DNA from 3 places in the Mesorhizobium sp. f-mel genome. Region 1 is predicted to be linked to each of the others. Evidence: riboswitches for the same ligand, from Rfam matches in the RefSeq annotation. Region 1 holds a riboswitch; each other region holds the start of a gene.
What was found. Region 1 has a riboswitch for cobalamin ahead of ACWUKX_RS18230 (aromatic ring-hydroxylating oxygenase subunit alpha). Riboswitches for the same ligand answer to the same signal wherever they lie in the genome.
Positions count from the first base shown of each region.

Region 2: linked by a shared signal. The riboswitch ahead of ACWUKX_RS05135 (DUF1636 family protein) and the one ahead of ACWUKX_RS18230 (aromatic ring-hydroxylating oxygenase subunit alpha) in region 1 are both predicted to bind cobalamin.
Region 3: linked by a shared signal. The riboswitch ahead of ACWUKX_RS04925 (CbtB domain-containing protein) and the one ahead of ACWUKX_RS18230 (aromatic ring-hydroxylating oxygenase subunit alpha) in region 1 are both predicted to bind cobalamin.

Region 1 is NZ_JBSPTO010000014.1:71,383-81,288, forward strand. Features, by position in the region: gene bglA (beta-galactosidase BglA) at 1-979, shown strand, start outside; gene ACWUKX_RS18210 (ABC transporter ATP-binding protein) at 1,004-2,116, shown strand; gene ACWUKX_RS18215 (DUF680 domain-containing protein) at 2,213-2,431, opposite strand; gene ACWUKX_RS18220 (DUF680 domain-containing protein) at 2,504-2,728, opposite strand; gene ACWUKX_RS18225 (DUF680 domain-containing protein) at 2,819-3,025, opposite strand; cobalamin riboswitch at 3,541-3,743, shown strand; gene ACWUKX_RS18230 (aromatic ring-hydroxylating oxygenase subunit alpha) at 3,960-5,207, shown strand; gene ACWUKX_RS18235 (hybrid-cluster NAD(P)-dependent oxidoreductase) at 5,231-6,361, shown strand; gene ACWUKX_RS18240 (FAD-binding oxidoreductase) at 6,478-7,224, opposite strand; gene ACWUKX_RS18245 (molybdopterin-dependent oxidoreductase) at 7,221-7,832, opposite strand; gene ACWUKX_RS18250 (DegQ family serine endoprotease) at 7,941-9,479, opposite strand; gene ACWUKX_RS18255 (MBL fold metallo-hydrolase) at 9,890-9,906, opposite strand, start outside.
Region 2 is NZ_JBSPTO010000002.1:217,999-227,904, reverse strand. Features, by position in the region: gene cobN (cobaltochelatase subunit CobN) at 1-304, opposite strand, end outside; gene cobW (cobalamin biosynthesis protein CobW) at 323-1,360, opposite strand; gene ACWUKX_RS05135 (DUF1636 family protein) at 1,357-1,788, opposite strand; cobalamin riboswitch at 1,827-2,030, opposite strand; gene ACWUKX_RS05130 (winged helix-turn-helix domain-containing protein) at 2,060-3,259, opposite strand; gene ACWUKX_RS05125 (NADH-quinone oxidoreductase subunit A) at 3,596-3,961, shown strand; gene ACWUKX_RS05120 (NuoB/complex I 20 kDa subunit family protein) at 3,952-4,533, shown strand; gene ACWUKX_RS05115 (NADH-quinone oxidoreductase subunit C) at 4,539-5,141, shown strand; gene ACWUKX_RS05110 (NADH-quinone oxidoreductase subunit D) at 5,142-6,332, shown strand; gene ACWUKX_RS05105 (hypothetical protein) at 6,329-6,709, shown strand; gene nuoE (NADH-quinone oxidoreductase subunit NuoE) at 6,710-7,786, shown strand; gene nuoF (NADH-quinone oxidoreductase subunit NuoF) at 7,797-9,101, shown strand; gene ACWUKX_RS05090 (NADH-ubiquinone dehydrogenase) at 9,201-9,890, shown strand.
Region 3 is NZ_JBSPTO010000002.1:182,368-192,273, forward strand. Features, by position in the region: gene cobO (cob(I)yrinic acid a,c-diamide adenosyltransferase) at 1-120, opposite strand, end outside; gene cobU (bifunctional adenosylcobinamide kinase/adenosylcobinamide-phosphate guanylyltransferase) at 122-643, opposite strand; gene ACWUKX_RS04920 (CbtA family protein) at 636-1,412, opposite strand; gene ACWUKX_RS04925 (CbtB domain-containing protein) at 1,428-1,607, opposite strand; cobalamin riboswitch at 1,645-1,847, opposite strand; gene ACWUKX_RS04930 (Rieske (2Fe-2S) protein) at 2,242-2,517, shown strand; gene ACWUKX_RS04935 (SRPBCC family protein) at 2,623-2,895, shown strand; gene ACWUKX_RS04940 (hypothetical protein) at 2,847-3,092, shown strand; gene ACWUKX_RS04945 (MFS transporter) at 3,096-4,295, opposite strand; gene ACWUKX_RS04950 (heparan-alpha-glucosaminide N-acetyltransferase) at 4,655-5,659, shown strand; gene ACWUKX_RS04955 (methyltransferase family protein) at 5,656-6,147, shown strand; gene ACWUKX_RS04960 (MerR family transcriptional regulator) at 6,194-6,580, opposite strand; gene mgtE (magnesium transporter) at 6,730-8,148, opposite strand; gene ACWUKX_RS04970 (glycosyltransferase family 4 protein) at 8,702-9,906, shown strand, end outside.

The DNA of each region.
Region 1 (9,906 bases):
GCCGCTGCCGCCCGAAGAGCGCAACGACCAGACCGCTCCTTCCGTCAACCCTTACAACTACCAGGACCATCTCTACGACAAGAGCCGCCCCGAAAATCTCGGCTTCCTCGAACGCTTCCGCGCGCTGCTCGACGAATATCCGGCGACGGCGGCGGTCGGCGAAGTCGGCGATTCGCAGCGCGGGCTCGAGGTGGTGGCGGCCTATACCGCCGGCAGCAAGCGCGTGCACATGTGCTATTCGTTCGACTTCCTGGCGCCCGAAAAGATCAGCGCGGCAAAGGTGCGTTCGGTGCTGGAAGCCTTCGGCAAGGTTGCCAGCGACGGCTGGTCGTGCTGGGCCTTCTCCAACCATGACGTGATGCGCACTGCCTCGCGCTGGGCGGTGGGCGAGGCCGACCAGACCGCTTATCTCAAGGTGATCTCGGCGCTGCTGATGTCACTGCGCGGTTCGGTCTGCATCTATCAGGGCGAGGAACTTGGCCTTGGCGAAGCGGAATTGCAATTCGAGGACCTGCAGGACCCCTACGGCATCCGCTTCTGGCCGGAGTTCAAGGGCCGCGACGGCTGCCGCACGCCGATGGTCTGGAATGGCGCGGACGGCAATGGCGGCTTCTCCAAGGCGAGGCCGTGGCTGCCCGTGCCCGCCAAGCACCTTTCGCAAGCGGTCGATGTGCAGCAGGGCGACGACAGCTCGCTGCTCGAACACTACCGGCGCTTTCTCGCTTTCCGCCGTTTGCGTCCGGCGCTGGCCAAGGGCGAAATAGACTTCATCGAAAGCCAGGGCGATACGGTCGCCTTCACGCGCTGCGAGGGCAACGAGCAGATCGTCTGCGCCTTCAATCTCGGCAGCCGACCGGCCGAAATCGATGTCGGCGGACGCTCGCTGCAGCCCTTGCCGGGGCACGGGTTTTCGGGACAGACTGGCGTCGGCTCTATCCGCCTCGGTGGCTACGGCGCCTGGTTCGGGCGTGTCAACTGAATTTGCAATTCACTGGAGGGAATCATGGCCGATGTCACGCTAAGGCAAGTGAAGAAATCATACGGCAATCTTAACATTCTCCACGGCATCGACCTCGACATAAAGTCGGGCGAGTTCATCGTCTTCGTCGGCCCTTCCGGCTGTGGCAAGTCGACCTTGCTGCGGTCCATCGCCGGGCTTGAGGAAATCACCTCCGGGGAGCTCAGGATCGACGGCGAGGTGGTCAACGACGTGCCGCCGTCGAAGCGGGGCATCGCCATGGTGTTCCAGTCCTATGCGCTCTATCCGCACATGACCGTCTACGACAACATGGCGTTCTCCATGAAGATCGGCAAGGAGAGCAAGGCAGAGATCGACAAGCGAGTGCGCCAGGCCGCGGAAATCCTGCAGCTGACAAAATATCTCGACCGCCTGCCCAAGGCGATGTCGGGCGGCCAGCGCCAGCGCGTCGCCATCGGCCGCGCCATCGTGCGCAACCCGAAGGTTTTCCTGTTCGACGAGCCGCTGTCGAACCTCGACGCGGCACTGCGCGTCGCCACCCGCATCGAGATCGCCAAGCTCAAGGAGTCGATGCCGGCTACAACGATGATCTACGTCACCCACGACCAGGTCGAGGCGATGACGCTGGCGGACCGCATCGTGGTCCTCAAGGAGGGCCATATCGAGCAGGTCGGCACGCCGATGGATCTCTACAAGAAACCCGGCAATCTGTTCGTTGCCCAGTTCATCGGCTCGCCGGCAATGAACATCCTGCCGGCGACGATCGACAAATCAGGCGACCCGACCGTCGTCAGTCATGTCGGCGGGCGCAAGGCGACGGTGCCGATCGCCACGCCAGCGTCAGTGAAGGGCGCTTCGGTGAGCTTCGGCGTGCGGCCTGAGGATCTGATGATCGCCACCGGGACGGATTATCTTTTCGAGGGAACGGTGGACTATGTCGAGCAACTCGGCGAGGTTCAGCTCGTCTATGTCGACATCGGCCGCTCCGAACTGCCGCTGGTGACCAAGCTGCCCGGCAATGTCGAGGTCAAGCGGGGTGCTGCGCTGCGGTTGAATGCCGATGCCGGCGACCTGCATATTTTCGATGCCGACGGACATTCCTTCACACTCCACAAAGCGGAAGCAAAGGCAGCCTGAGGCCGGCGGCCTAACTGCTGGATACAGGCAGTTTGGCGAAGGCAAAAAACAAGAGCGGCGGGCAAAGCCCGCCGCTCTTGTGCGTTCAGGTCGCTGTTAGCGGCCGAACAGGTTGCGGTCGCTGCCGTGGACAGGCTTCTCGTCAGCCGGAACCGGATTTTGCGCCGGGGCCGAATTCTGGATCGAAGCCGTGTACGAGCTGTCGACCGCTACGGCCGGTTGGTTGGCGCCGTTCGATCCATAATTGTCGCTACCGGCAAATGCGCTGCCGGCGACGGCCAGAACGGCGGCGGTCGCAAGAAGGATCTTCGTCATTTCAGTACTCCTGGATTTTTCGTGTTCCACCAGCGCGGCGGGCAAATGCCGCCGCTGCTGTTGGGATCGACACTAGTTGTTGCCGAAGAGGTTACGGTCGCTGCCGTGGACGGGCTTCTCGTCAGCCGGAAGCGGCTTCTGCGCCGAAGCCGAATTCTGAATCGAAGCCGTGTACGAGCTGTTGTCGACCGCAGCGGCCGGCTGGTTGGCGCCGTTCGATCCAAAATTGTCGCTGCCGGCAAAAGCGCTGCCGGAGACGGCCAGAATGGCGGCGGCGGCAAGAATGATCTTCTTCATTTCTAGTACTCCTGAATTGTCGTATCCCCTCAGCGCGGCGGCCGCGGTCTTTATGAAAGACAACGCCGCTCTGCTGTTTGGGATCAGCTGTTAATTGTTGCCGAAAAGGTTGCGGTCGGCGCCCTGGACAACGGGCTTTTCAGCGTGAGCCGGCTTCTGAATGGAAGCCGTATACGAGCTGTTGTCGACCGCAGCGGCCGGCTGGTTGGCGCCGTTGGACCCATAATGGTCGCTGCCAGCAAAGGCGCTGCCGGTGATGGCCAGAACGGCGACGGCAGTAAGAGCAATCTTTTTCATTTTTGGTACTCCAGTATCTTAATTTTCCGTCCGTCTAGCGGCGTGTCTTGGGAGGAATTCGCGTCGGACAGCCCCGATGTGGGAAGGTTGTTCGGCGGATTCCAATCACTAAGTTGTTCCGTGTGGACCAAGAATCTACACCTTGAAATTGTACCAGATGCTTCCAGTAGGGTTATTTTATTTTTTGTTTCAGAGGTTTATGCCAAAGGCGCCATTCGACCATTTGACGAATTGCCCGACCTGCGTTCACAGCGTCATGCACGCATTGTCAACAGAAACGAACCGTTCGGTTCGATTTTAGATGCGGCTTAAAAGCCGGTGCTGAGTTGTTGTCGAATCGTTAACCATTTAGGCGCCCTGCAATGGTTAAATCCGGCGTGCCTTCAGAACCGGCAGCGCTCGCAGCCGGGTGCAAATTCATCCCCCTCAAATCCCGGCCCACAGGGTTTCGCCGCCGTGTCGCGCCGCATGGATACGATGTCGCTTTCATGCCGACAGTCAGCCATCCGTCATGATTAGATCACGCCAACTCAGGTGCCGCTTGGTGACGACGAAGCGGAGAATTGGGAAGCCGGTCAGAACCCGGCGCTGCCCCCGCAACGGTGGTGGAGTTCAAGTCGCAACGGGAGACCACTGGGCCACAAGCCTGGGAAGGTGTCGCGATGAGTCCGCAAGGACACTCCAGAGCCCGGAAACCAGCCCGAGATTTCTAGACACGACTGATCGCGGTGGGCGGTCAAGAGGTGGATGATGCATGTCTGGCCTGTCCGCCGGCCTGCGAGCGATCCTTCCTCCATCACCACCAGTTCAGTCTTTGGAGCGACGTGCGTCCATTTGGACGCACAAAACACGCTCGAAGACTTTGAATTGCGCATCGTGCTTTCCGAAATCGATTCCGATTTCGGGCCGATGCGACGGTTATAAGGAACAGGACATGGATGCGCGCAACGACATGCTGAGGCTCTTGCACGGCCGCAGGGCAGGCTATTCGCTCGAGCAGCCCTTCTATACTGATGCCGATTTCTTCAAGCTCGACATGGAGCTGATCTGGTATCGCGACTGGCTGTTCATCGGCCACGATTGCGAGTTGCCGAAGCCGGGCAGCTACATCACTGCCCAGGTCGGCGACTATCCGGTCGTGCTGGTCCGCGACCAGCAAGGCAGGATCAATGCCTTCCACAATTCCTGCCGGCATCGCGGGAGCCGCGTCTGCAACGCCGACAGAGGCACGGCGGCGAAGCTTGTCTGCCCCTATCACCAGTGGACCTACGAGCTGGATGGCCGGCTTTTGTTCGCAAGGCAGATGGCGGACGGCTTCGACAAGAGCCAGTTCAGCCTGAAGCCGGTGGCTTGCGAAAGCGTTGGCGGCTACATCTTCATCTGCCTGGCCAAGAAGCCCGCCGATTTCGCGCCGATGCGCGCCATGATCGAGCCTTACCTCCTGCCGCACCGGCTGCGCGACGCAAAAATCGCCTTCGAATCGACCATCGTCGAGAAGGGCAACTGGAAGCTCGTCTGGGAAAACAACCGCGAGTGCTACCATTGCGCCGGCAACCATCCGGAACTGTGCAAGACATTCCCGGAAGCGCCGACCGTGACTGGCGTGCAGGGCGCCGATAGCGATCCGGAGATGCTCATGCACTGGGCGAAATGCGAGGCGGCGGGCTTGCCGAGCAGGTTCCGCATCGATCCGGCCGGGCAGTATCGTGCCACCCGCGCGCCGCTGCTGCGCGATGCCGTCAGCTACACGATGACGGGAAGACGCGCGGTGAAGAAGAACCTTTCCGACAGCGTTTCGACCGAGCGCATCGGCTCGCTGCTGCTCTATCACTATCCGACGACCTGGAACCACATCCTCGGCGACCATGCCGTCACCTTCCGCGTGCTGCCGATCAGCGCCACGGAAACGGCCGTCACCACCAAATGGCTCGTCCACAAGGACGCGGTCGAAGGCGTCGATTACGATCTCGCCGAACTCACCCGTGTCTGGACCGAGACCAACGATCAGGACCGCCGCATCGTCGAGGAAAACGCCTTCGGCATCCTGTCGCCGGCCTATGAGCCCGGCCCCTATTCTGAACTGCATGAGGGCGGCGTCATCCAGTTCGTCGAATGGTACGCCTCCTTCATCGGGCCGCGCCTTGCCGAGGACGGCCGGCCGGCGTTGCGCAGCGTCGCCTGAGAAAGGTCAAGGGTATGAACTCGATGACGGATCTCGGGCTCTACCGCCATCTCGACGAGATGGCGCCTTGGAACGACAGGCTTCAGGTGCTGGAAGTGATCGGCGTCAGCGACGAGGCGCCTGACGTGAAGACCTTCACCTTCCGCTCCGACAACCAGACCTGGTTCCGCTACAGACCGGGGCAGTTCGTGACGCTGGAACTGCCGACCACTGACGGCCCGCTGATGCGGACCTATACGCTGTCGTCCTCGCCGTCGCGGCCGTTCTCGATCGCGGTGACGGTGAAAGCGCAGGCCGGCAGCCTCGGCACACGCTGGATGTTCGACAATCTAAAACCCGGCGTTCACGTGAAAGCCTATGGGCCGACCGGCGACTTTTCGCTGCACAGCCACCCCGCGGCCAAGTATCTGTTCATTTCGGCCGGCTCCGGCGTGACGCCGATGATGTCAATGCTGCGCTGGCTGAACGACTGCGCGCCATGGACAGATGTCGGCTTCGTCAACTGCGCACGAAAGCCCGAGGAGATCATCTTCCGCAAGGAGCTCGAACTGCTCGGCAGCCGCATGCCGGGCCTAACGCTTGGCTTCATGATCGAGGAGCGCTCCAGCCGCGAGGGCTGGTTCGGCCATATGGGCCGGATCGACGCGATACGGCTGCCGCTGCTGGCGCCCGATTTTCGCGAGCGCGAAATTTTCTGCTGTGGTCCCGACCCGTTCATGCGCGCCGTGCGGCAGATGCTTGAGGCGGCCGGATTCGATATGGCCAACTATCATCAGGAGAGCTTTGCGGCCCCAGTGGTGGAGGAAATACTGGCCCCGTTCACATCACCGGCAAAGGGTGGGCCGGCAAAGGGTGGGCCGGCAGAGGGCGGGGTCGAGACACCTGCCGAGGCCGCAACGCCGATCCGCTTTTCGCTTTCGGATGTCGATGCCGACTGCGTTGCCGGCCAGACCGTGCTGCAGACGGCGCGCGCTTCGGGCGTGCGCATCCCAGCGGCTTGCGAGTTCGGCCTGTGTGGAACCTGCAAGGTGAAAAAGGTCTCGGGCACAGTCGAGATGAGCCACAATGGCGGCATCCTCGATCACGAGATCGACGACGGCTTCATCCTTGCCTGCTGTTCGAAGCCACTGACGGCGCTCGAAATCGACGCCTGACCGGCGAGGCCGCTAAAGCGCGTCGCGTTTGGCCGGCCTTATGCGACGCGCTTACGTTGTCGTTTTCTATGCATGTCATTATCGCAAAACCGCTGCATACTTTTGCGCGACATGCATCAAACCCCGTAGCGCTCGGTGCGGATGAGGCCTGCCGGAACGCCGGCATCGATCAGCGCCTGAGCGGCGGCCGACACGAAGGCATTCGAGCCGCAGACAAAGGCGGACCTTGGCGGCGCGGGCAGCCGCACCATCGATTGCTCTATCATCGCGGCATCGACCCGCCGCGAATAGTCCGCCGGGCGCCGGGCGGCCTCGCGGGTCAGCGTCAGCACCAGATCGAAGCCGTCGCGACGATCGTCGAGGCCGATCAGCTCGTCGCGAAAGATCACCTCGTCCCAGACCCGTGCGGAAAACACCAGTGCCACGGGCACCGCCGATCTGCGCGCCGCGCGATGGCGGATCATCGCCATCAGCGGAACCACGCCGGACCCGCCGCCGACCAGCAGAAGCGGACCGCCGTCGCCGTCGTACCAGACGAAGTGGCCGCCGAGCGGTCCGCGCAATTCGACCTCGTCGCCAACAGCCGCGATATCGTGGAAGAACGGCGAGACCTCGCCATCATCGAGCCTTTCGATCGCCAGTTCGATCATCTCGCCGGCTTCCGGCCCCGAGGCGATCGAGTAGGAGCGACGCGCCTGATAGCCATCCGGCGCCGTCAGCCTGACATCGACATGCTGCCCGGCACGATAGGCGAAGGGCCGCGACGGCTCGAGGAAAAAGCTGGTGACGCGCGGCGTGCGCTTTTCGATGCGTCGGATGGTGACGGTCTGCCAGGGCGACTGCGCCGCCGGCCCGTCGCTCATGGATCGCCCGTATAGCGCTGCTCGCGCCACGGGTCGCCATAGATGTGATAGCCGCGCAACTCCCAGAACCCGGGCTCGTCGCGCTCGGTGAACTGCAGCCCGTTCAGCCATTTGGCCGATTTCCAGAAATAGAGATGCGGAACCAGCAGCCGCGCCGGGCCGCCATGGTCCGGCGTGATCGGCTTGCCTTCGTAAAGCAGCGCCACCATCGCCTTGCCGGCGGTGAGATCCTTCGTCGGCACGTTGGTGGTGTAGCCGTCGAAGGACAGCGCCAGAGTGAAGGGGCTCAGTGGCTCAATGCCGGCATCCGCCAGAATATCGTCGACCAGCACGCCCTGCCACGCTGTGTCGAACTTGGTCCATGCGGTCACGCAATGGATGTCGCGGGTCATCTTGGTCAACGGCAGCGCGTTGAACTCTGTCCAACTCCACTTCTTGACCGGCCGCGGCCCGTGCTTGAGCGTGAACGACCAGTCCTCGGTGCGCACGCGCGGCGTCGGCCCGGCCGACAGCACCGGGAACCCTTGCTCGAGATACTGCCCCGGCGGAATGCGCGCATCCGCATCCGTCGGGGGCTTTCGTCCTGAAGAGAAGCCGCGGGTGACCATGGAAACATCCGTGTGCATCAGGCCATCTGTCGGCCTTCACCAGTCTTCTCGAAGATGCTCTGGCGGGCAACCAGAATCTTGGCCGCGACCTCGCGGCAATGCGCCGCCTCAGCCATTAGCGAAGGGCACGGCGACGAACATCTGCGCGTCGCCGCGTTCGACGAGCAGGAGCACGGACTTTTTGCCAGCCTTTCCGGCCTGCGCGATCGCCTGGTCTGCCTGCCTGGCGTCCCGCACCGGCGCCTGATTGACGGCGACGATGATGTCGCCCGGCTGGATACCGGAAGCCGAGGCCGCCTTGTCGGGATTGACGCTCTCGACCAGCGCGCCGCGCTGGTTGGGCGCCAGGTTCATCGCCTGTCGGACATCCGGGGTGACGTCCATCAGACCGAGGCCGATCGCAGGAGCACGAAGGCCCGGCTGTGCGGACGGTGCCTCTGGTCCGCCGCCCACCGATGCCGGCTGCACATCGTCTCCGTTGCGCCCGACATCGACGGAAATTTCGACATTCTTCCCTTTGCGCCAGACATCGAGCGTTTCCGTGGCCCCCGGCGAGACGTCGGCAACGGCACGCGACAGGTCCTTGGGATCCTTTATCTGCTGACCGGCGAAGCTGGTGACGACGTCGCCGGTCTCGATGCCGGCTTTTGCTGCCGGCGAGCCGTCAGTGACCGCGGAAACCAGCGCACCGCTGGGCTGATCGAGGCCGACGGCGCTCGCCACATCAGGCGTCACCGGCTGGATCTGGACGCCGAGATAGCCGTATTGAATGGAGCCACCCTTCATCAGCTTGGCGACCACTTTTTGCGCCTGGTCCGACGGGATGGCGAAGCCGACGCCGACGCTGCCGCCATTCGGCGAAAAGATCGCCGTGTTGATGCCGACGACGTTGCCGCTCACATCCATCAGCGGACCGCCTGAATTGCCGTGGTTGATCGGTGCGTCGATCTGAATGAAATCGTCAAACGGCCCGCTGTGCAGATCGCGGCCGCGCGCCGAGACGATGCCGGATGTAACCGTGGTGCCGAGGCCGAACGGGTTGCCGAAAGCGAGCACCTGGTCGCCCGGCATGAGCTTGTCGGAGTCGCCCCATTTGACGGTCGGCAAAGTCTTGTCGGATTTGATCTTGAGGACGGCGAGGTCGTTCTTGGCGTCGCGACCAACCAGCTCGGCGGGAAGTTCGGTGCCGTCGTCGAGAGTGACCTTGATCGACGTAGCGCCGTCGATGACGTGATTGTTGGTGACGATGGTGCCATCGGCGGCGACGATGAAGCCGGAACCCAGCGCCTCTGAGCGGGGCTCCTGCTGCGGCGGCGGTGTCCTGGGGCCGGGCAGTCCCTGGTCGCCGAAGAACTGGCGGAAATAGTCGTCGAAGGGTGAGTTGTCGCCGAACGGAGCAGCGTCGCTCATGGTCTCCGACTGTGCCTTCATGACAGTGGTGATCGTCACCACTGCCGGTTTGTCGGCCGCCACGATCGGGGCAAACGATCCATTCGGCACCGTCATCCCGGTGACGGGAGGGGTCACTGTTTCTGCCAGAGCGCCATTCAGTCTGGGGGCGAGGGGCACGATGAAAGGGCTGACAATCAGTGCGGCGCCCAGCAAGGCGGCGACGCGATGTCTGCGAAGAATGTGGATGGGTGACATGGCCGTTGTCCGGGCGAGAAATTGGTCGGGCACCGTGGCGTTCCGGTTGGGGAATCGCCCATTCGGCGTGTCGAGGGTCGTCTTGCCTGTCTCGCCTGGCAGGCAGCCGACCGGATCGACAGCCCCCGCATCTAGGGCGGCGATTGCGGTTACCAGATGATATTACGAAGATTTAATTTATCGGGTCGGTGTCGCCCGCTCGCCAGATGCATGGCTGGAGTCGAACCCTTGATGAAGAGGAATAGCGCCGACCTGAAACAACAAACCCGCCTTGCAGCGGGTTGTTGGCGCGATCAGCACCATGCGGAAATGGATAACATAGTTGCCGGCACAAAGCAAGAACAAATTGCCGACAGGGATCACGAGCTCGCATGTCTTCCCGGCTCTGTCCTGCCGGCCATCGAAGCCTCTTATGCGCCGATCCCGT
Region 2 (9,906 bases), on a different contig from region 1:
AGGCAAGCTGGTCGCAGCCATAGCGCCACCAGTCATAGCCGCCGAGAATGCGAACCAAAATAACCCTGGCGTGGCGGGCGACGCTGTCGATCCAGAGGTCGACGGACATGGGATGGCGCAGGTCGCGTAAAGCCGCAAGGCGCATCGACGGCAGGCGATCCGCATCCGTTTTCCACGCCGCCGCCAGCCCGGCCAGATCGCTGTCGGTGAAGGACAGCGCCACGACATCCGCAGGCGTCTGCCTGAGATCAACGGGCTCGGCGAGATCGTCGAGCGAGGCGGATGTTGTGGTGAGGATGTGCATCGCGGCTCGTGCCTGGGGTCAGCCGGCGAGGATACGCTCGATGGCCGGGCGGTTCAGCCCTTTCAGACCGATGACGACGAGACGCGAACGGCGGTCGTCCTCAGCGGTCCAGGCGCGGTCGTAATAGTGATTGACGCGCGGACCGACAGCCTGCAGCAACAGCCGCATCGGCTTGCCGCCGACGTCGACGAAACCCTTGACGCGCAGCACGTTCTCTTCCTCCGCCGCCGTGGCGACACGCAAAGCCAGCTCATCGGGATTGGCGATCGACGGAATGTTGATGACGAAGGAATCGAAGTCGTCATGCTCGTGGTCGAGTTCGTCGTCGTGGTGGGTCTTGCGGTTCTCGATGTCGTCCTCGACGGCAAGGCCGAGGCCGAGCAGCACAGACGGATCGACCTTACCTTGCGAGGTCGGCACGATCTTGACGGCGCGCGCGGTGTGCTCGCCGATGATGGCATTGGCGCGGGCCGAACCGGCGGCGTCCATCAAGTCGCTCTTCGACAATATGATCAGGTCGGCGCAAGCGAGTTGGTCCTCGAACACCTCCTCGACCGGGTCGTCGTGGTCGAGCGTCTCGTCCTGAGCGCGCTGCGCCTGCAGGGCGTCCATGTCGTTGGCGACGCGGCCTTCGGCCAGCGCCGGTCCGTCGACCACGGCGACGACCCCGTCCACGGTCACCCGGCTCTTCACCGACGGCCACTGGAAGGCCTGGACCAGCGGCTTGGGCAGAGCCAGCCCAGAGGTTTCGATCAGGATATGGTCGACCTTCGGCGTCAGCGACAGGATCTGGTCGAGCGCCGGGACGAAATCGTCGGCGACGGTGCAGCAGATGCAGCCATTGGCCAGCTCGACGATATTTTCCTCGGGGCAGGTGTCGATGCCGCATCCCTTGAGGATCTCGCCGTCGATGCCGATGTCGCCGAACTCGTTGACGATGATGGCCAGCCGCTTGCCCCCGGCGTTTTCGAGCAGATGGCGGATCAGCGTCGTCTTGCCGGCGCCGAGGAAGCCGGTGACGACGGTGCAGGGCACGCGGGAGACGGAAGCGGTCATATCTGATCCTTCAAAAGGTCGAGGGGAGGGATGCGGGCGATGAGGCCGCGCTTCAGGCAATCGGGGCGGCCGCGCCACGGAATGAGGCCGTCCGTCGAGGTGGCGAAGAGCTTTGCGCCAGCGACGAGATCGGCGCCGCTTGTCGTGGTCAGGTCGCCGAAGACGTAGCTCCAGCAGCCGTCGCGCAGGATCGCGGCGCTCAGCCGGCGCTTGCAGTTGCCGAGGCATTCGACGCTGCGGATACGGATATTTTCGCCGGAGGCGGCGCGGCGCGTGTCTTCGGCCAACAATTCGCCGGCGCGGGGATGGGCGTCGGAGCCGGTCTCGTCACGGCAGGAGGCGCAGACAATCACCGTGATGCCGGCCAGGGGATCACTATCGGGCAATACGTCCGCTGTCTCAGCCGAAAAACTGCTGTCGCGTTCCAAATCAGGCTCCTTGCCCGGAAAACCCGCCAGGCGATCGGATTCTTTTGTCCTAGACGGCAGGTCTCCTGGCTCGCGCGTCATCGCCTTGGTGCCGCCTTCCCGGGACCGTCCCAGTGGTTTTCGGCCTTGGCTCGTCGCTTACAGTTGCGGGGACAGCCGCGGATTTGAAATCGGAATTTCGCACCGCATTCCCTCTTGGCTCCTCCCTTTGCCGAGAGGAGACCGTCTGGATTGGATTTAGGCCTGTGCAGGCAGTCGTGTCAACGCACGTCTACGATGCGGCAATGTTGGCGAGAGCCGAACCCAGGTCGCCGGCCGGAGTCACGTCGATGCGCTCCAATCCCAGCCAACCCTGCATCACCTTCAACTCCTCGAAGAGTTCGGCGGCGGTTTTCGGCGGGGCGCCGGGCTCGGCATAGGCGGCATGGACGCGCAGCACGCCGGCGGGGCGGTCGGCCTTGAGGTCGATGCGCGCCACGATCCTTTCGCCGAGCAGGAACGGCAGCACATAATAGCCGTACTGGCGCTTTTCGACGGGGGTGTAGATCTCGATGCGATAGCGGAAGTCGAACAGTCTTTCCGTGCGCGCCCGCTCGAAGACGACGGGATCGAACGGAGCGAGCAGCGCACGCGCCTTGATCTTGCGCGGAAAACGGGCGTCCTTGTAAAGATAGGCAGGCTTGTCCCAGCCTTCGACGCGTACGGGCAAAAGATCGCCGGCGTCGACTAGTTCCTCAATCCGGCCCTTGATGTCGGCTGGAGAGAGGCGGAAATAATCGCGCAGGTCGCCCGCCGTCGCGACCCCGTGGGCGCGGGCGGAAATGCGCAGCAATTCGCGGTGCGCATCCTCAGGGGAGGGCACTGGCAGGGCAAGTATCGCAGGCGGCAGCACGCGCTCCGGCAGATCGTAGAGCCGCTCGAAGCCACGACGCGACGCCGTGGTGATGCGGCCGGCCCAGAACAGCCATTCGAAAGCGTGCTTGGCATCGCTCCAGCCCCACCAGCCGCCCGAGCCTTTCTGGCCTTCCAGGGCGGAAGCGGCGATCGGGCCGCGTTGAACGACCTCGCGATAGATGTCTTCAATGTAGGCGGCGCGTTCGCGGCCCCACTTGGCCAGCCCGTTATACATTTCCTCGCCGCGCTCGGCCCGCTCCATGCGCCAGCGCATCAGTGGATAGGTCTCGACCGGCAGAAAGGAGGCTTCATGCGCCCAATATTCGAAGACTTTGCGCTTGCGCGTCACGGCGGCGTTGTCGAGCAGCGCAAGCGGGTAGGGGCCAAGCCGCGAATAGAGCGGCATATAGTGAGCACGCACCACCGCACTGACGGAATCGATCTGCAGCAGGCCGGTGCGGGCAAGGACGCGGGCCAGATGGCGGCGATCAGGCGTGCTGTTAGGGCGAGGATCGGCAAACCCCTGTGCGGCAAGCGCGATGCGCCGGGCCATGGCGAGCGAGATTTTTTCCTTCATGCAGACGGCACTCTGTTGGCGTTCGACCCAAGGTTTGGACGATGATTCCGCGCCATGCTAGCAGGGTTTTGGCGGCATCTATGTCAGGAGAGAAAACTGGAGTGAAAGTTGAAAGAAATCAAACAGGAGCGGATCGGACCAGTTTATCCGGATATGCCGTCCAGGCACCGTGTTTTGAACAAGGTTTGACTTGCTTCGCCGAAAGCGCTGCGCTAACCCTCGCCGCGTTGCAGCATAGAGCCTCCTAAAACGGTTCAGTGGTTAAACTGTCACGCTTCCGCAAGTGGGTCCGGTGCTGTAATCAGAGTGGATTGGCCGCCAACGGAAAGCTGCAGCATGAACGCATTGTTGAGTTCGTACCTGCCCATCGTCCTGTTCATCGGCGTGGCGCTGGTCGTCGGCCTGGCGCTGCTTGCCGCCCCCTTCCTGGTGGCCTTCCGCAACCCAGATCCGGAAAAGCTTTCCGCCTATGAGTGCGGCTTCAATTCGTTCGACGACGCCCGCATGAAGTTCGACATCCGCTTCTACCTGGTGTCGATCCTGTTCATCATCTTCGATCTGGAAGTGGCCTTCCTGTTCCCGTGGGCCGTGTCTTTCAGCCAGATCGGCATGCTCGGTTTCTGGTCGATGATGGTGTTTTTGGCGGTGCTGACCATCGGCTTTGCCTATGAATGGAAGAAAGGAGCGCTGGAATGGGATTGAGCGACAATTCCGGCACGCTCGTCGCGCCGAAGCCGAAGGGCATTCTCGACCCCAGCACCGGGAAGCCGGTGGGGGCGAATGATCCATTCTTCCTCGAGATCAACAACGAACTGGCCGACAAGGGTTTTCTCGTCACCTCCACCGAGGCGCTGATCACCTGGGCGCGCAGCGGCTCGCTGATGTTCATGACCTTTGGTCTCGCCTGTTGCGCGGTCGAAATGATTCACACCTCGATGCCGCGCTATGACTCGGAGAGGTTCGGTGTTGCTCCTCGCGCGTCTCCGCGCCAGTCCGACATCATGATCGTCGCCGGCACGCTGACCAACAAGATGGCGCCGGCGCTGCGCAAGGTCTACGACCAGATGCCGGAGCCGCGCTACGTCATCTCTATGGGCTCCTGCGCTAATGGCGGCGGCTACTATCATTATTCCTATTCGGTAGTGCGCGGATGCGACCGCGTCGTGCCGGTCGACATCTACGTGCCCGGCTGCCCGCCGAGTGCGGAAGCGCTGCTTTACGGCATTCTTCTCCTGCAGAAGAAGATCCGCCGCACCGGCACGATCGAACGGTGAGCGGCATGAGCCAGTCCTTGAGTGAACTCTCGACCTATCTCGGAGAGAAGCTGAACGGCCGGATCGGCGAGGCGGTGCTTGCCTATGGCGAACTCACCATCTCTGTCGAGCCGCACGATCTGATCGAGGTGATAACCTTCCTGCGCGACGATCAAAAATGCCAGTTCATTTCGATCATCGATGTGTGCGGCGCCGATTATCCGTCGCGGGCCAAGCGCTTCGACGTCGTATATCATCTGCTGTCGCCGAAGCAGAATGTTCGCATCCGGCTCAAGGTGCAGGCCGACGAAGAGACGATGGTGCCATCGATCACCGGTGTGTTTCCGGGCGCCGACTGGTTCGAACGCGAAACCTACGATCTCTATGGCGTGCTGTTTTCGGGCCATCCCGATCTCAGGCGGATTCTGACCGATTACGGCTTCGAGGGTCATCCGCTGCGCAAGGATTTTCCGCTGACCGGTTTCGTCGAGGTGCGCTACGACGACGAGGCCAAGCGGGTCATCTACGAGCCGGTGGAATTGAAGCAGGAATTCCGCAATTTCGATTTTCTGTCTCCGTGGGAAGGTACGGATTACGTGCTCCCGGGGGATGAGAAGGCAAAGCAGTAAATGGCTGAAACCTCCGTTCGCAACTTCAACATCAATTTCGGCCCGCAACATCCGGCGGCGCATGGCGTTTTGCGCCTCGTGCTGGAGCTTGATGGCGAAGTCGTAGATCGCGTCGATCCGCATATCGGGCTGTTGCATCGCGGCACTGAAAAGCTGATCGAAGCCAAAACCTATCTGCAGGCGGTGCCATATCTCGACCGGCTCGACTATTGCGCGCCGATGAACCAGGAGCATGCCTTCGCGCTTGCCGCCGAGCGACTTCTCGGCATCGAAGTGCCGAAGCGCGGACAGCTGATCCGCGTGCTTTATTGCGAGATCGGCCGCATCATGTCGCACATCCTCAATGTGACGACGCAGGCGATGGATGTCGGCGCGCTGACGCCGCCCTTGTGGGGCTTCGTTGAGCGCGAAAAACTCATGGTATTCTATGAGCGGGCCAGCGGTTCGCGCATGCATGCGGCTTATTTCCGGCCCGGCGGCGTCCACCAGGACCTGCCGCAGAAGCTGGTCGAGGATATCGGCAACTGGATCGACCCGTTCCTGAAATCGCTCGACGATCTTGACGCACTGCTGACCGGCAACCGCATCTTCAAACAGCGCAATGTCGACATCGGCACGGTCTCGCTGGCCGATGCCTGGGCGTGGGGCTTTTCCGGCGTCATGGTGCGCGGATCCGGCGTCGCCTGGGATCTGCGCAAGTCGCAGCCCTATGAATGTTATGCCGAGATGGATTTCGACATTCCAATCGGCAAGAACGGCGACTGCTTCGACCGTTACCTCGTGCGCATGGAAGAGATGCGCCAGTCGGCGAAGATCATGCGCCAGTGCGTCGACCTGCTGCTCGGCAAGGAAGGTGCGGGGCCGGTGTCAAACCTCGACGGCAAGGTGGTGCCGCCAAAGCGCGCGGCGATGAAGCGCTCAATGGAAGCGCTGATCCATCACTTCAAGCTCTACACCGAGGGCTACCGCGTGCCGGCGGGCGAGGTCTATGCGGCCGTTGAAGCGCCGAAGGGCGAGTTCGGCGTCTATATGGTCTCCGACGGCACCAACAAGCCCTATCGCTGCAAGCTGCGGGCGCCCGGTTTCGCGCATCTGCAGGCCATGGACTTTTTGTGCCGTGGCCACATGTTGGCCGACGTCACCGCCGTGTTGGGTTCACTCGATATCGTCTTCGGGGAGGTGGATCGGTGAAAGCACGCGGCGCTCTGCACGTTGCGACCGGCTTTGCAGCCGGTGTCGCCGGCATGGGAGCGCTTGCTGCTTGGGGCAGTTCGCCGCAGAACTATCTGGTGTCTTGCAGACCTGAGGGCACAAAAACTGAAGTCGTTTGTGGTATCGCCGCAAACGGCAGGTTGTGGAGCTTGTATTCGGGTTGGTATCTCCATGCCGATGCGGAATATCCAGATTGGAAGGTGGCACTTGGCACGGATTGTTCGGATCGGTACCGCGAATATCGCGATTACGTCGACACCGCTTGGGAAACGATCGGAAAACAAGTGAATTCCGACGTTTTGGCTAGCTCCGACCCTCGCTTTTATTTCGACTGCTACAGCAGAGTTCAAAACTAAATGTCAGTCCGCCGTCTCGCAGAAGCCAGCCTCCAGCCAGCCGCCTTCGCCTTCAACCGGGCGAATGCGGCAACGGCGAAGCAATGGATCAAGAAGTATCCGAAGGGCCGCGAGCAGTCGGCGATCATCCCGTTGCTGATGCTGGCGCAGGAGCAGGAAGGCTGGGTGACCAAGGCGGCGATCGAGACGATCTCCGATATGCTCGGCATGCCTTACATCCGTGGGCTGGAAGTCGCGACCTTCTACACGCAGTACCAGCTCAATCCGGTCGGCACCCGCGCGCATATCCAGGTTTGCGGCACCACGCCCTGCATGCTGCGCGGCTCGGAAGCGCTGATGGACGTGTGCCGCTCGAAGATCCATCACGACCAGTTCCACACCAACGACAAGGGTACGCTGTCGTGGGAGGAGGTCGAATGCCTTGGCGCCTGCGTCAACGCGCCGATGGTGATGATTTTCAAGGACACGTTCGAGGACCTGACGCCGGAGCGGCTTGCCGAGATCATCGATCTCTACGACGCCGGCAAGGGCGCCTCGGTGACGCCGGGCCCGCAGAACGGCCGCATCACCTCCGAGCCGATCACCGGCCTGACGACGCTGAAGAGCGAAAAGGCGATCCTGAAGACGACCCGCGACAGGGAAGCCAAGGCAGCCGCCAAGGCTGCCAGGGAGGCCGCGCCAGCGGCAATTGTCGCAACGCCGGCGGCTCCGGCCACACAGGTGCCGGCTCCCCCTGTCGCGCCATCGAAAGCCAGCAAGCCAAAGACCGATGCGCCCGAAACCAGCCCGGCGCTGAGATCGCCTTCCCCGACGAAGGTCGCACCAGAGACGGAAAAGGCGGCGAGCGTCGCCGCACCGCGGCATTCGGCGGCCAACGCCAACAAGGCCGCGCCGGAGGTCGAAAAGGTTTCGAAACAGCGCAGCGGTCCCAAGGCCAAGGCTGAGCCAGCGGCTGCGTTCAAGGCGCCGGAATTGAAGAATGCGCCGTTGGGCGCTGGCGGCAAGAAGGTAGCCGCCAAGCCGGCCAAGCCGTCGCTCATGGACAAGAATCGGCCCACCGGCAAGAAACCGGTCTGAGGAACGAACAATGCTTCAGGACAGAGACCGCATCTTCAACAACATCTACGGCCGCTTCGACAAGTCGCTGGCCGGCGCGATGGCGCGCGGCGCCTGGGACAACACGCCTGGCATCATCGCCAAGGGGCGCGACTGGATCGTCAACGAGATGAAGGCATCCGGCTTGCGCGGCCGCGGCGGCGCCGGCTTCCCGACCGGGCTGAAATGGTCGTTCATGCCCAAGCAGAGCGACGGGAGGCCGAGCTATCTCGTCGTCAATGCCGACGAATCCGAACCCGGCACGTGCAAGGACCGTGACATATTACGCCACGACCCGCACACGCTGGTCGAGGGCTGCCTGATCGCCGGCTTCGCCATGGGCGCGGTCGCCGCCTACATCTATGTGCGCGGCGAGTTCATCCGCGAGCGCGAGGCGCTGCAGCGCGCCATCGACGAGGCTTATGAGGCCAAGCTGATCGGCAAGAATAACACGTCCGGCTACGACTTCGACATCTACATGCACCATGGCGCCGGCGCCTATATCTGTGGCGAGGAAACGGCGCTGCTCGAAAGCCTCGAAGGCAAGAAGGGCCAGCCGCGGCTGAAGCCGCCATTTCCAGCCAATGTCGGCCTCTATGGCTGCCCGACGACGGTCAACAATGTCGAGTCGATCGCGGTGGCGCCGACCATTTTGCGCCGCGGCGCTGCTTGGTTCTCGTCCTTCGGCCGGCCCAACAATGTCGGCACCAAGCTCTTCTGCATCTCCGGCCACGTCAACAATCCGTGCACCGTCGAAGAGGCGATGTCGATCCCGTTCCGCGAGCTGATCGAGACGCATTGCGGCGGTATTCGCGGCGGCTGGGACAATCTGCTGGCGGTCATTCCGGGCGGCGCTTCGGTGCCGCTGGTGCCGGCGGAGCAGATCATCGACGCGCCGATGGATTTCGATGCGCTGCGCGACCTGAAATCGGGCCTCGGCACGGCGGCTGTCATCGTCATGGACAAGTCGACCGATATCGTGAAGGCGATCGCGCGGCTTTCCTACTTCTACAAGCACGAGAGCTGCGGCCAATGCACGCCGTGCCGCGAAGGCACCGGCTGGATGTGGCGGGTGATGGAGCGGCTGGTGCGCGGCGAGGCGCAGAAGCGTGAGATCGATATGCTGCTCGACGTGACCAAACAGGTCGAAGGCCACACGATCTGCGCGCTGGGCGACGCGGCGGCGTGGCCGATCCAGGGCCTGATGCGGCATTTCCGCGGCGAGGTGGAGCGGCGCATCGACGAGTTTTCGCGCAACGCGCACCGCGCAGAGCCGGTGATGGTTGCGGCGGAATAAACAAGAAAATACGGGCGAACGCCCAAATGAAATACGGGCAAACGCCCGATTTGAGGAAACAGGCCGGGGCATACGGAAGAAACGACCAGGAGACCACCTATGTCGCTGAATTCGAGACCCGATCATTTGATGCCAGATTTGGACCCGTTCGAGAAGATGAACCAGGACCTGACCAGGATGATGCCGAAGGAGATGGCCAGCGCCGTCAATCTCCTGGCGCACCCTGTCGCGGGTGCAGCGGCGCTGTCGGCGCTCGGCTTCGGGCTTGCCAATCATGCCTTTGGGGTGTGGATCGGCGTGCTCTCGGGCGCCGCCCAGGCCTCGCAGCGGCTTTTCCAGCCGATCGCCGACGATTTCGATGCCAGGGTCGAACGCTTTTCCGGGACAGGGACAAGCTCCTCGACCAAGGCGCGCGCGGCGACGAAAACCCTGATCGCCGATGCGCAGTCCTTCGCCAGGAACGTGAATGACATAGCGGCGAGCAGCATGGATAATACACGGAGCGTGGTGGATGCGGCTGCCGCGCCGACCGGGTTGATGCCCGAGGACTTCAAGCAGCCCAAGGCCATGGATCGTCCGGCAAATCCGGCCGACCTCAAGGCGATATCGGGGATCGGGCCGAAGCTGGAAGAGGTGCTGAACGGCTTGGGGATCTGGACCTACGGCCAGATCGCGGCATGGACGCCGGAAGAGATCGCCTGGGTCGACGATTATCTGTCATTCAAGGGCCGCATCGAGCGCGACGACTGGCTTGGCCAGGCGGCGGTGCTGGCCGCGGCCAAACATTGAATTCAATGCCGGGCGC
Region 3 (9,906 bases), on a different contig from region 1:
GACGATCAGCAGCCCCTTCTCGACCGTCTTTGCCGCGACCTCGGCGTCCTGCACCGCTTTGCGCTTGGCCATCTTGGCGCGATGGCGCTCCTCGTCCTTGGGATCGATAGCATCAGACATGTCACTTCACCTTGAGCGGCAGCCCCACCACCATCAGCAGCACCGTATCGGACACTGCCGCGACTTGCTGGTTGAGCCGGCCGGCGGCATCGCGAAACCGGCGAGCCAACGCATTGTCCGGCACGATGCCCTGGCCGACCTCGTTGGAAATCACGAACCACGGCCCGCGCGGTCGTGACAGCACATCCGCCAGCCCTCGGCATTCGGCCTCAACGTCATGTTCGGCCAGCATATGGTTGGTCAGCCACAAAGTCAGGCAGTCGATCAGGACGGGCCGGCCGTCAGGCAGCGCCTCGATCGCGCCGACGAGATCGAGCGGCGCGTCGATGGTCGTCCAGCCCTCGCCGCGCCGCGACCGATGCAGCGCAATACGTTCGCGCATCTCGTCGTCATAGGCTTGCGCCGTGGCGATATAGGCCCACGGCGCCGGGCAGGCCGTCGCCAATTTTTCGGCATGCGCGCTCTTGCCGGAGCGTGCACCGCCGATGACCAGGGTCAGCGTCCCGGTAACGCGATCAGGCAAAGCTGTCGCGCAGGCCGGTCGCGGTGCCGGTCAAGCGGCCACGCACCACGCCGACGATGCCGCCGAGCACCAGCCAGAACACCAGATTGGTCAGCGTCACCGCCACCACGAACTGGTGATGCAGGCCTTCTGGGATCGGCGATTCGAAACTGTCGGGCTGCGGCGCGCCAACGATATGCGGCACCACGATCAACGCTACGGCAATCAGCGCCAGTGGCAACGACTTGCGGAAGGCAAGCAGGCCGAGACCCGCCGCGGTCGCCATCACGGTCGCCGTCCACCAGATCTGGCGCTGGGTGAGATCGGCCGCCGGCATCGCTGGCAATTCGGGCGGCAGGCCAAGGTTCGGAGCCAGCGTGAATACGGCAAAGCCGGCAAAGCCCCAGAACAGGCCCTGACGCCAATTGCCGATGCCGCCGGCGAACTCCGAAGCGGCGACCAAGATCAGCGCAAAGCCGATGCCGGTGACCACATTGGCAACGATATTGAAGGCGAAGCGCTCGAAGCCATCGGCCGGCGTCCAGCCCTCCTCTTCCGGGGCGGCAGCTTCGGCCGGCGCTGGCGCCGCGCTGGTCATGGCATTCGTATCCCCGGCGTTCGCAGCCGGCGCCGCGGCATGGTCATGCGTGTGACCACCGCCGGCCTGTTCGTAGACTTCCGCTTTCAGAATGAGCGGCACCGTGGCATAGGCCTGCATGCAGGCGAGAACGACGCCTGCCACAAGCCCTGCGATCGCCGCGATGAACACGACGTTGCGAAACAGTGTCATGATGTCAGCCCCTCGTCAGTGGCAGGGGAACGCCATCGAATGCCGATAGTCGTGAGCGGCATTGTGGACCGCATCGATATGCGAGAAGCCGACAAAGCCCATCACGAAAATGCCGAGAAATGCAGCAAGCGCCAGCTGCACGAAGCGCGACTGCGAGGAGACGGAAGTGCCGAGCGAGACGGAAGCGGTATTCATGTCTTGTCCTTTCGCCCTCCACCCGAGGGCATAGAAGTCAGTTTTCCTGTCGCCGGCAGGTCTCCTGGCTCGCGGATCAACGCCCTTCCCCACCTTCCCGAAGAAACTCTTCAGTGGCATATGGAGAGGACTAACCGCACACAGTTGCGGGGGCAGCCACGGCATTGGGCCAACAATTCGCCCTCACCGCATTCCCTTTAGGGCGCCGTGCGTCCGAATGGACGCACGAGGACGCTCTAACACTTAGACTCTGCGCATGATCCCGGAACCGATTCCGGTTCCGGGATCATGCGCGGCTCCAAACGGAACCGACGACAGCTGCGACTATAGGCAGAATCGTCGCGTCCGGCAAACCAAATTCCGCCAGCCACCGGCGCGAATGCGCCTCTCGGCAGGCCAGCCCAGCCCGGCGCCGCGATTGACAATGTTCGCGACCGGGTGTCGGCTGGCGTATCACAGGAGCCGGTCATGCAGCCCAGCCCGAGCGAGCACGATCCCTATAACGGTTGACGCGACTTGAACCGTCGCTGCCGTCATCGGCCTACTGGGACATCGAGCCTATCAGCGCGATCTCGACGCCATCTGGTATCGAAGCTGGCTGCTCGTCTGCCGAGAGGCCGACCTTGCCCAGCCGCTGGCGTTCAGGACGTTCCGTGTCGGCACTGAGGAGATCGTCGTGCTGCGCGACGAGACCGGCGAGCTGCGCGCCTTCCACAACACCTGTCGGCATGGCGGCTCGCAGCTTTGCCGGGGGAGCGAAGGTCGGCTGAAGGCGCGGCTCATCACTTGCCCCTACCACGCCTGGTCCTATTCGCTGCGCGGCGATCTCGTGCGCGTGCCGTCGAAATCGCTGCCTGAAGGCTTCGACAAGGCCGATCATCCACTTTACCGCGTAGCGCTGTCGGTATGAGGCGGTTTCGTCTTCGTCAATCTCAGGGAAGACGCCGACGGTTCGGCCGAGACAACCTTCGATCCCGCCTCCGGCGACCTCGCCAACTGACCGCTGGAGACGCTGGTGTCAGGCCATATGCTGCGCAAGGTCATGAACTGCAACTGGAAGATCTTCTGGGAGAATTTCAACGAGTGCCTGCATTGCCCATGCGTCCACAAGGACCTGTCGCGGCTGGTGTCGATCTATGGCCGCGGCCTGATGGGGCGGCACGACGACCCCGAATGGGCGCGTCACGCCGACAATGATGCGCCGGAGTTTTCCGGTGGCCTGCGGGCCGGAGCCGAGACATGGTCGCGAGACGGGCGCGCGTCCACGGCCCGGTCTTTCCCGACCTGACTTCAGCCAAGCGTTCCGCCGGGCAGACCTACGCCACCAACCTGCCGTCGATGTTCATCGTCGGCCATGTCGACTATGTCAGGACCGTCCGGCTGGTGCGCCACAAGGCCGGCATGCTGATGCCCGAGGAATATGAATTGCATCGCTTCCACAACTGGGTGCGCGAGCGGCATACAACGCTTTCACCAAAATTCTGACGATCAAAGCGACTTCGGCAGATACCGCCAGGTGACAAAACCGCAGACCGCCGCCAGCAGGCCGAGCATGGCGAACACCGAGCCCAGCCCGAAAAACGCCAGCACCACCGAATAGACCAACGGCGGTGTCAGCTCGGAAAAGTCGAGATAGGTGCGATAGACCGCCGCCATCTCAGCCCTTTCATAGAACCGCACCGAGCGCAAGAAGGCGGTCGAGCCCAACGCGTCGAGAGCGATGGCGAAGAGCGCGCCGCACAGCAGCAAGGCGCCGGTAAGAAACGGCACGGATTCGCCGACGGCGCCCGCCGCCAGCAGCATGGCCGACAGGGCGAAATAGGCTGATGTCATGGTTCGCCGGCCGCCGAAACGCTGTCCCACTCTGCCCCAGAAGATGGCCGTGAACAACAGCGCATTGCCCGCTGAGACCAGCAGGCCGCCAGCGAGCTCGCCTTCGCCTGTGATCACCATGAACAAAGGCCCGTAGACGAAAAATGTCGTCCAGAAGCAGGAGCGGCCGAAGGCGATCAGCCAGGCCAGCCTGAGACGCGGCTGCGCGACGAAGCGGCCGATATTGGCAAGCGGATTGGCCGGCCGCGTCTTGCCAGGGCGGATCGACTGATTGTCGCCGAGCCGGTAGGTCCAGAACAGCGCCAGCAGGGCCATGGCGAAGATGGCGACCGCGCCGTGCGCGGCATAGATGCCAAAACGCGTGTAGAGGAAGATGCCGAGTGTCGGCCCGCTTGTCCAGGCGAGCATCGACCACGCCATGCGCAGCGATTCGGCCTGCATGAAATCGGTCTTGCGGATGTGGTCCATAATGTAGAGGCTGAGCGTGATGGACAACGCGCTGGCGCCCATCACGCGGCAAAGCATGCCCACCAGCTGCCCGGTGAGCGTGTGCGTGACGAAGAACAGCGAGCCGACGGCAAGCAGGCAGGCACCTGATGTGTAGACCCAGCGTCGAGCAAAGCGCCGGATGAGCATCGGCATGAACAGCGTCACCGACAGGCCGGCCAGCGCCACGACGGTGTAGAGGATCGAGACGATCTGCTCGTTGCGGAGGATTTCGTAGGCCTGGATCGGGATGACGCTCGACACGGTGGCGCGCGCGAAGGATTCGACCGCATAGAGCGAGGCGAAGGTGCGCGCATCCGCCGGTCGCAAGGCCGGAAGCGCGATTGGATGGCGCACATGGGTAGCCATTGCTGTCCCCGAAGCAGAATCGCCCAAAGCAGGACGTGAGCGCCAAATCTGCCGTGGCCATCCCTGGGTCGGTAACAGGAAACCGACCCGTTCACGGCAAAAAGCGAACCGGCCAAAGGCTTTCCGGCGCTGGCCTACCGCATCGGCCCGAAAATCGGAATCGATTTTCGGAAAGCACGATGCGTAGATTCAAAAGCGTTAGAGCGTACTTTGTGCGTCCAAGTGGACGCACGTCGCTCTAATGCCGGCCTTGATGCGACGCCGGCGCGAAGCGGAGCCGAGGCCGTGTGTGGCCGCCTTCTTTTGTCCGGCGCAATCGTGATAGTCGTCTTGCTCTGCTGAATCAGAATTGCGAGACCATGAGCATCGACACGCTGACCGTATCCGTTCAGGATCAACCGAAGCCGAAGCGCATCATCGCCATCGACGTCGCCCGCGGCGTCGCTTTGCTTGCCATGGCGAGTTACCATTTCACCTGGGATCTCGAATTCTTCGGCTACACCGATCCCGGCCTGACCGCCTTCGGCTGGTGGAAATTCTACGCGCGCTGCATCGCTTCGACCTTCCTGTTCCTGGTCGGCGTCAGTCTGTTCCTCGCCCATGGCAAACAGATCCGCTGGAACGGTTTCTGGAAACGCTTCGCCATGGTCGCTGGTGCGGCGCTCGCCATATCGGCTGCCACGAGGCTTGCCACGCCGGACAGTTTCATCTTCTTCGGTATCCTGCACGAGATCGCGCTCGCCAGCCTGCTCGGCCTGGCGTTTCTGCGGCTGCCGGCGCTGCTGACGCTTGTTGTCGCGGCTTTCGTCATCGCCGCGCCGCTCTACCTCAGGTCCGAGATCTTCGACCATCCGGCCCTGTGGTGGGTCGGCCTGTCGGCAACCAATCCTCGCTCCAACGATTATGTGCCTCTGTTTCCATGGTTCGGCGCCGTGCTTGTGGGCATCGCCGCGGCAAAACTCGCCTTCGCTTCCGGCATGCTGACGCGGCTGGCGGGCCTGACGCCCGGCCGCTGGACAAATCCGCTGGTCTTTATCGGCCGGCACAGCCTCGCCTTCTATCTGATCCACCAGCCGGTGCTGATCGGCTCGGTCTGGCTGCTTTCGCAAGTGGTGCCGGCACCGGTCGAGACCAGGCAGGTCACCTTCCTGAAAGAATGCCAGACATCGTGCGAGCAATCGCGCGACACGGAGTTCTGCTCCAGCTATTGTGTGTGCATGCTCGATACACTCGAGGGCGAGGCCACGCTTGATCGGCTCTACCGCAACGACCAGGCTGCGGAATGGAAGGCACATCTCGACGAGCTCGCCGGCGCCTGCACTGCCAAAGCCGACAGCACCTTGATGGAGGGAGGAGCACAATGACCGACCATCAACAGAAACCGGGGCAACCTAAACCGGGGTTTATACCGTGGCCGCCGCTGATCTATGTCGCGGCCATCGCCGTCAGCATCGGGCTTAGCTTGCTCTACCCGCTGCCATGGATCGGCGGCCTGCTCGGCGACATCCTGTTCGCGGCCGGCTGGGTGGCATTGTTCGGCGTCGTCGCACTCTGGTTCACGGCGATCCGCACCATGATCCGGGCAAAGACGACGCTCCACCCAAACGCCGTGCCGGACCATCTGGTGACATCAGGCCCCTTTGCTGTCAGCCGCAACCCGATATATCTGGCCAACACGCTGCTGCTGATCGGCGTGGCCCTTGTCTCGGGGATCGTATGGTTCCTGCCGCTGGCGATCATCGCCGCCTTCGCAACGCAGAAAATGGCGATTGAGGGCGAGGAAAAAGTGCTGACGACGAAATTCGGCAAGAAATACCGGGACTACGCGAAAAAGGTGCGACGCTGGATTTGAGGCGTGCCGCAAGGTCTTTTCAGAGTAGAATTATCGAAAGGGCCGGTCAGGTGTTGACGCCGAGCTCCACCAATCGCTCGACGCAGGATTCCTCGGCCTGGTCGAGTTCGGCCAAGGTCTCTTCGAGGTCCCGGCGCTTCTGGCGCAGATCCTCGCGCTTTTCCTCAATGCGTTTGATCATCAGGTTGAGCTGACCGACCTCCCCGGGCGGCTCCTTATACATCTGGATGATTTCGCGGATTTCATTGATCGAAAAGCCGAGCCTCTTGCCGCGCATGATCTGGCGGATGAGGTGCCGGTCCGACGGGCGAAACAGCCGCGTACGGCCGCGACGTACCGGCTGCACCAGCCCCTCGTCCTCGTAGAAGCGCAGCGTCCGCGTCGAAACATCGAATTCGCGGGTCAGTTCGGTGATCGAATAATATTCCCGCATCGTCACTCCAAATGCCCAGCCGCGCTGCGAGTTCCAACCATGCGGCCTCGCTATCGTCCAGACGCGCGTCAGAATCGGCCGACAGGCAGTTCCAAAATCTCGCATGGCATTTACGTAAAAGTCAATTGAAGGCATAACCGCACGTTCGCTCAGCGCACGCCGAACCACCATGTGGCGAGGCCGAGAAAGGCAAAGAAGCCGACGACGTCGGTGACCGTGGTGACGAAAACCGCCGAGGCCACGGCCGGGTCGATCTTGAACCGGTCGAGCAGCAGCGGGATCAGGATGCCGGCAAGTGCGGCGACGAACATGTTGATGATCATCGCCGCTGCGATGATGCCGCCCAAATTGGGATCGCGGAACCAGGCGGCCGCGACGATGCCGATCAGGATGGCGAAGATGATGCCGTTGATGAAGCCCACCCCCATCTCGCGGCGGATGATGCGGCCGGCATTGTAGATGTCGAGGTCCCTGGTTGCCAGCGCCCGCACCGTGACCGTCATGGTCTGCGAGCCGGCATTGCCGCCCATGCCCGCCACGATCGGCATCAGCACGGCCAGCGCCACGATGTGCTCGATCGTGCGGTCGAACAGGCCGATCACCGAGGCCGCCAGGAACGCCGTCAGCAGGTTGACGAGCAGCCACGGAACCCGCGAGCGCGAGGTCGAAAGAATGCTATCCGACAGTTCTTCATCGCCGACACCGCCCATGCGCAGCAGATCCTCCTCGGCTTCCTGCTGGATGACGTCGACCACGTCGTCGATGGTCAGCACGCCGACCAGCCGCTCGTTCTCGTCGACGACGGCGGCGGAGAGAAGGTCGTATTGTTCGAATTCGCGCGCCGCCTCTTCCTGGTCCATCGTGGCCGGAATGGCGTGCCTGGTCTCATGCATGACCTCTTCGACCTTGATCGAGCGCTTGGTGCGCAGAATCTGGTCGAGATCGATGGCGCCGAGCAGCTTGAAGCTCGGATCGATGACGAAGATCTGGCTGAAGCGGTCGGGAAGGTTGTTGTCCTCGCGCATGTAGTCGATGGTCTGGCCGATCGTCCAGAACGGCGGCACTGCGACGAACTCCGTCTGCATGCGGCGGCCGGCGGTCTCTTCGGGATAGTCGAGCGAGCGGCGCAGCCTGATCCGCTCGGTGAACGGCAGTTGCGACAGGATCTCGTCCTGGTCTTCCTTTTCGAGATCCTCGAGAATGTAGACCGCGTCGTCGGAATCGAGATCCTGCACCCCCTGGGCAATCTGCGCGTTGGGCAGGCTGTCGACGATGTCGCGGCGGATCGCCTCGTCGACCTCGGTCAGCGCGGAAAAGTCGAAATCGGCGCCCAACAAGTCGACCAGCGCGCGGCGCTGTTCGGGATGAAGCGCCTCGAGCAGATCGCCAAGTTCCGATTGGTGCAGGTCGTCGACTTCACGCTTCAGCGTCAGCGTGTCGCGATCGGCAATCGCTGCACCGATCGCGGCAAGGAACGAAGACAGAATGGCGCCGTCCTCGCCATAAATGTCGGCGTGGCTGTCCTCAGCGGCCCTGGCGCCGGTCGTCTTTTCGTCCTGGCCTTCCACCAGCGCCTCCCGCCATCAGAATTCCGGAAAAGGTGCCTGTCAGGTCTAGAGCATTGGACCCAGAAGTGGAAACCGGTTTTGGGAAAATCCGATGCTCAAACACAAAGATAGAGCGGCGGCACGATTCGACCTGAGGCTCCGCAGCTCTATTGCGCAATGCGCGGGAATATCAAACGAAATCCACCCTTCCTCACCGGGGAGCGAAGCCACGCGCAACCGGATTGAGGGACGGACGTTGATGGCGCACTCGGCCATCTCCTCAAGGAGGCGTAGGCTCAGCTCCTGAGGCCAGAGACCAACGGGCGCAAAGGATGACAGACCGATCGAAATGGCGGCCTTTTGGACACCATAAATCCTCGAACAACCGTCTAACGCTGTTTGAGGCCACTCGGTGACCGAAACATGCAACAGAGCCGGTTTGCCTTACCATCACGTCAATTGCGTTGACCTGAGCGCGTGCTTGGAATTTGCGGATGGGTGGTGGAATCCTTATAGTTGTGAATTGGCGCACGCTTTCGACTGCGGGCGTGCAGAATCGTAGAGAAGGATACAGATGCCGGACGTCAACTCGGATGCGGCGACACCTCGAATTGCACTCATTTCAACCCACGGCTACGTAGCTGCCAACCCACCACTCGGCGCGGCCGATACCGGCGGACAAGTGGTCTACGTCCTGGAACTTGCCAAAAAGCTGGCCCAATTGGGCTATGCCGTCGATATCTGGACGCGGCGATTTGAAGACCAGCCCCCTATCGATGAAGTGGCAGACGGGGTTCGTGTCCTGCGTGTCGCCTGCGGCGGACCCGATTTTATTCCGAAGGAATACCTCCACCGCCACCTTCTCGAGTGGTGTGAAAACGCGTTGCGCCTGATTCGCAGGGAAAACCTCTCCTACGACTTCATCAACAGTCACTACTGGGATGCGGGCGTGGCGGGGCAGCGACTGTCGGAAGCTCTCAATATCCCGCACATCCATACGCCGCATTCGCTCGGCATATGGAAGCAGCGCCAGATGAAGACGGACTACCCGGACAAGGCCGATACATTCGAGGCCGAGTTCAATTTCACCGAGCGCATAAAGCACGAAACCATCATCTATCGAAGCTGTGCCATGGTGATTGCAACAACGCCGCCGCAGTTGGATATGCTGGTCGAGGACTACAGTCTCGAGCGCGACCGCGTGCACATGATCCCGCCCGGTTACGACGACAACCGGTTCTTCCCCGTCAGCGAGGCGTCTCGCCGGCTGATCCGCCATCGGCTCGGCTTCGAAGGGCGAACGATCCTGGCGCTCGGCCGGCTCGCCACCAACAAGGGCTACGACCTGCTGATCGATGCGTTTTCCGTGGTGGCGCCGCGTGTGCCGGATGCGGTCCTGAGACTTGCTGTCGGCGGCGAGAACATGGACGAGCAGGAACAGAAGATCCTGAACCAGCTCAAGGAACAGGTTGAACAGCTAGGCCTGCAGGATCGTGTCGTCTTCTCTGGATATGTTGCCGACGAGGATCTGGCCGACACGTATCGGGCGGCGGACATGTTCGTCCTGTCGAGCCGCTACGAGCCGTTCGGCATGACCGCGATCGAGGCAATGGCCTGCGGAACGCCCACCGTGGTTACAATCCATGGCGGCCTCTATCGCGGGATCAGCTATGGCCGGCACGCGCTGTTCGGTGATCCGTTCGACAAGGAAGATCTCGGCATCACGATCGTCAAGCCTATGAAGCACCAGCGCCTCTACGGCCGACTGGGTCGCATGGG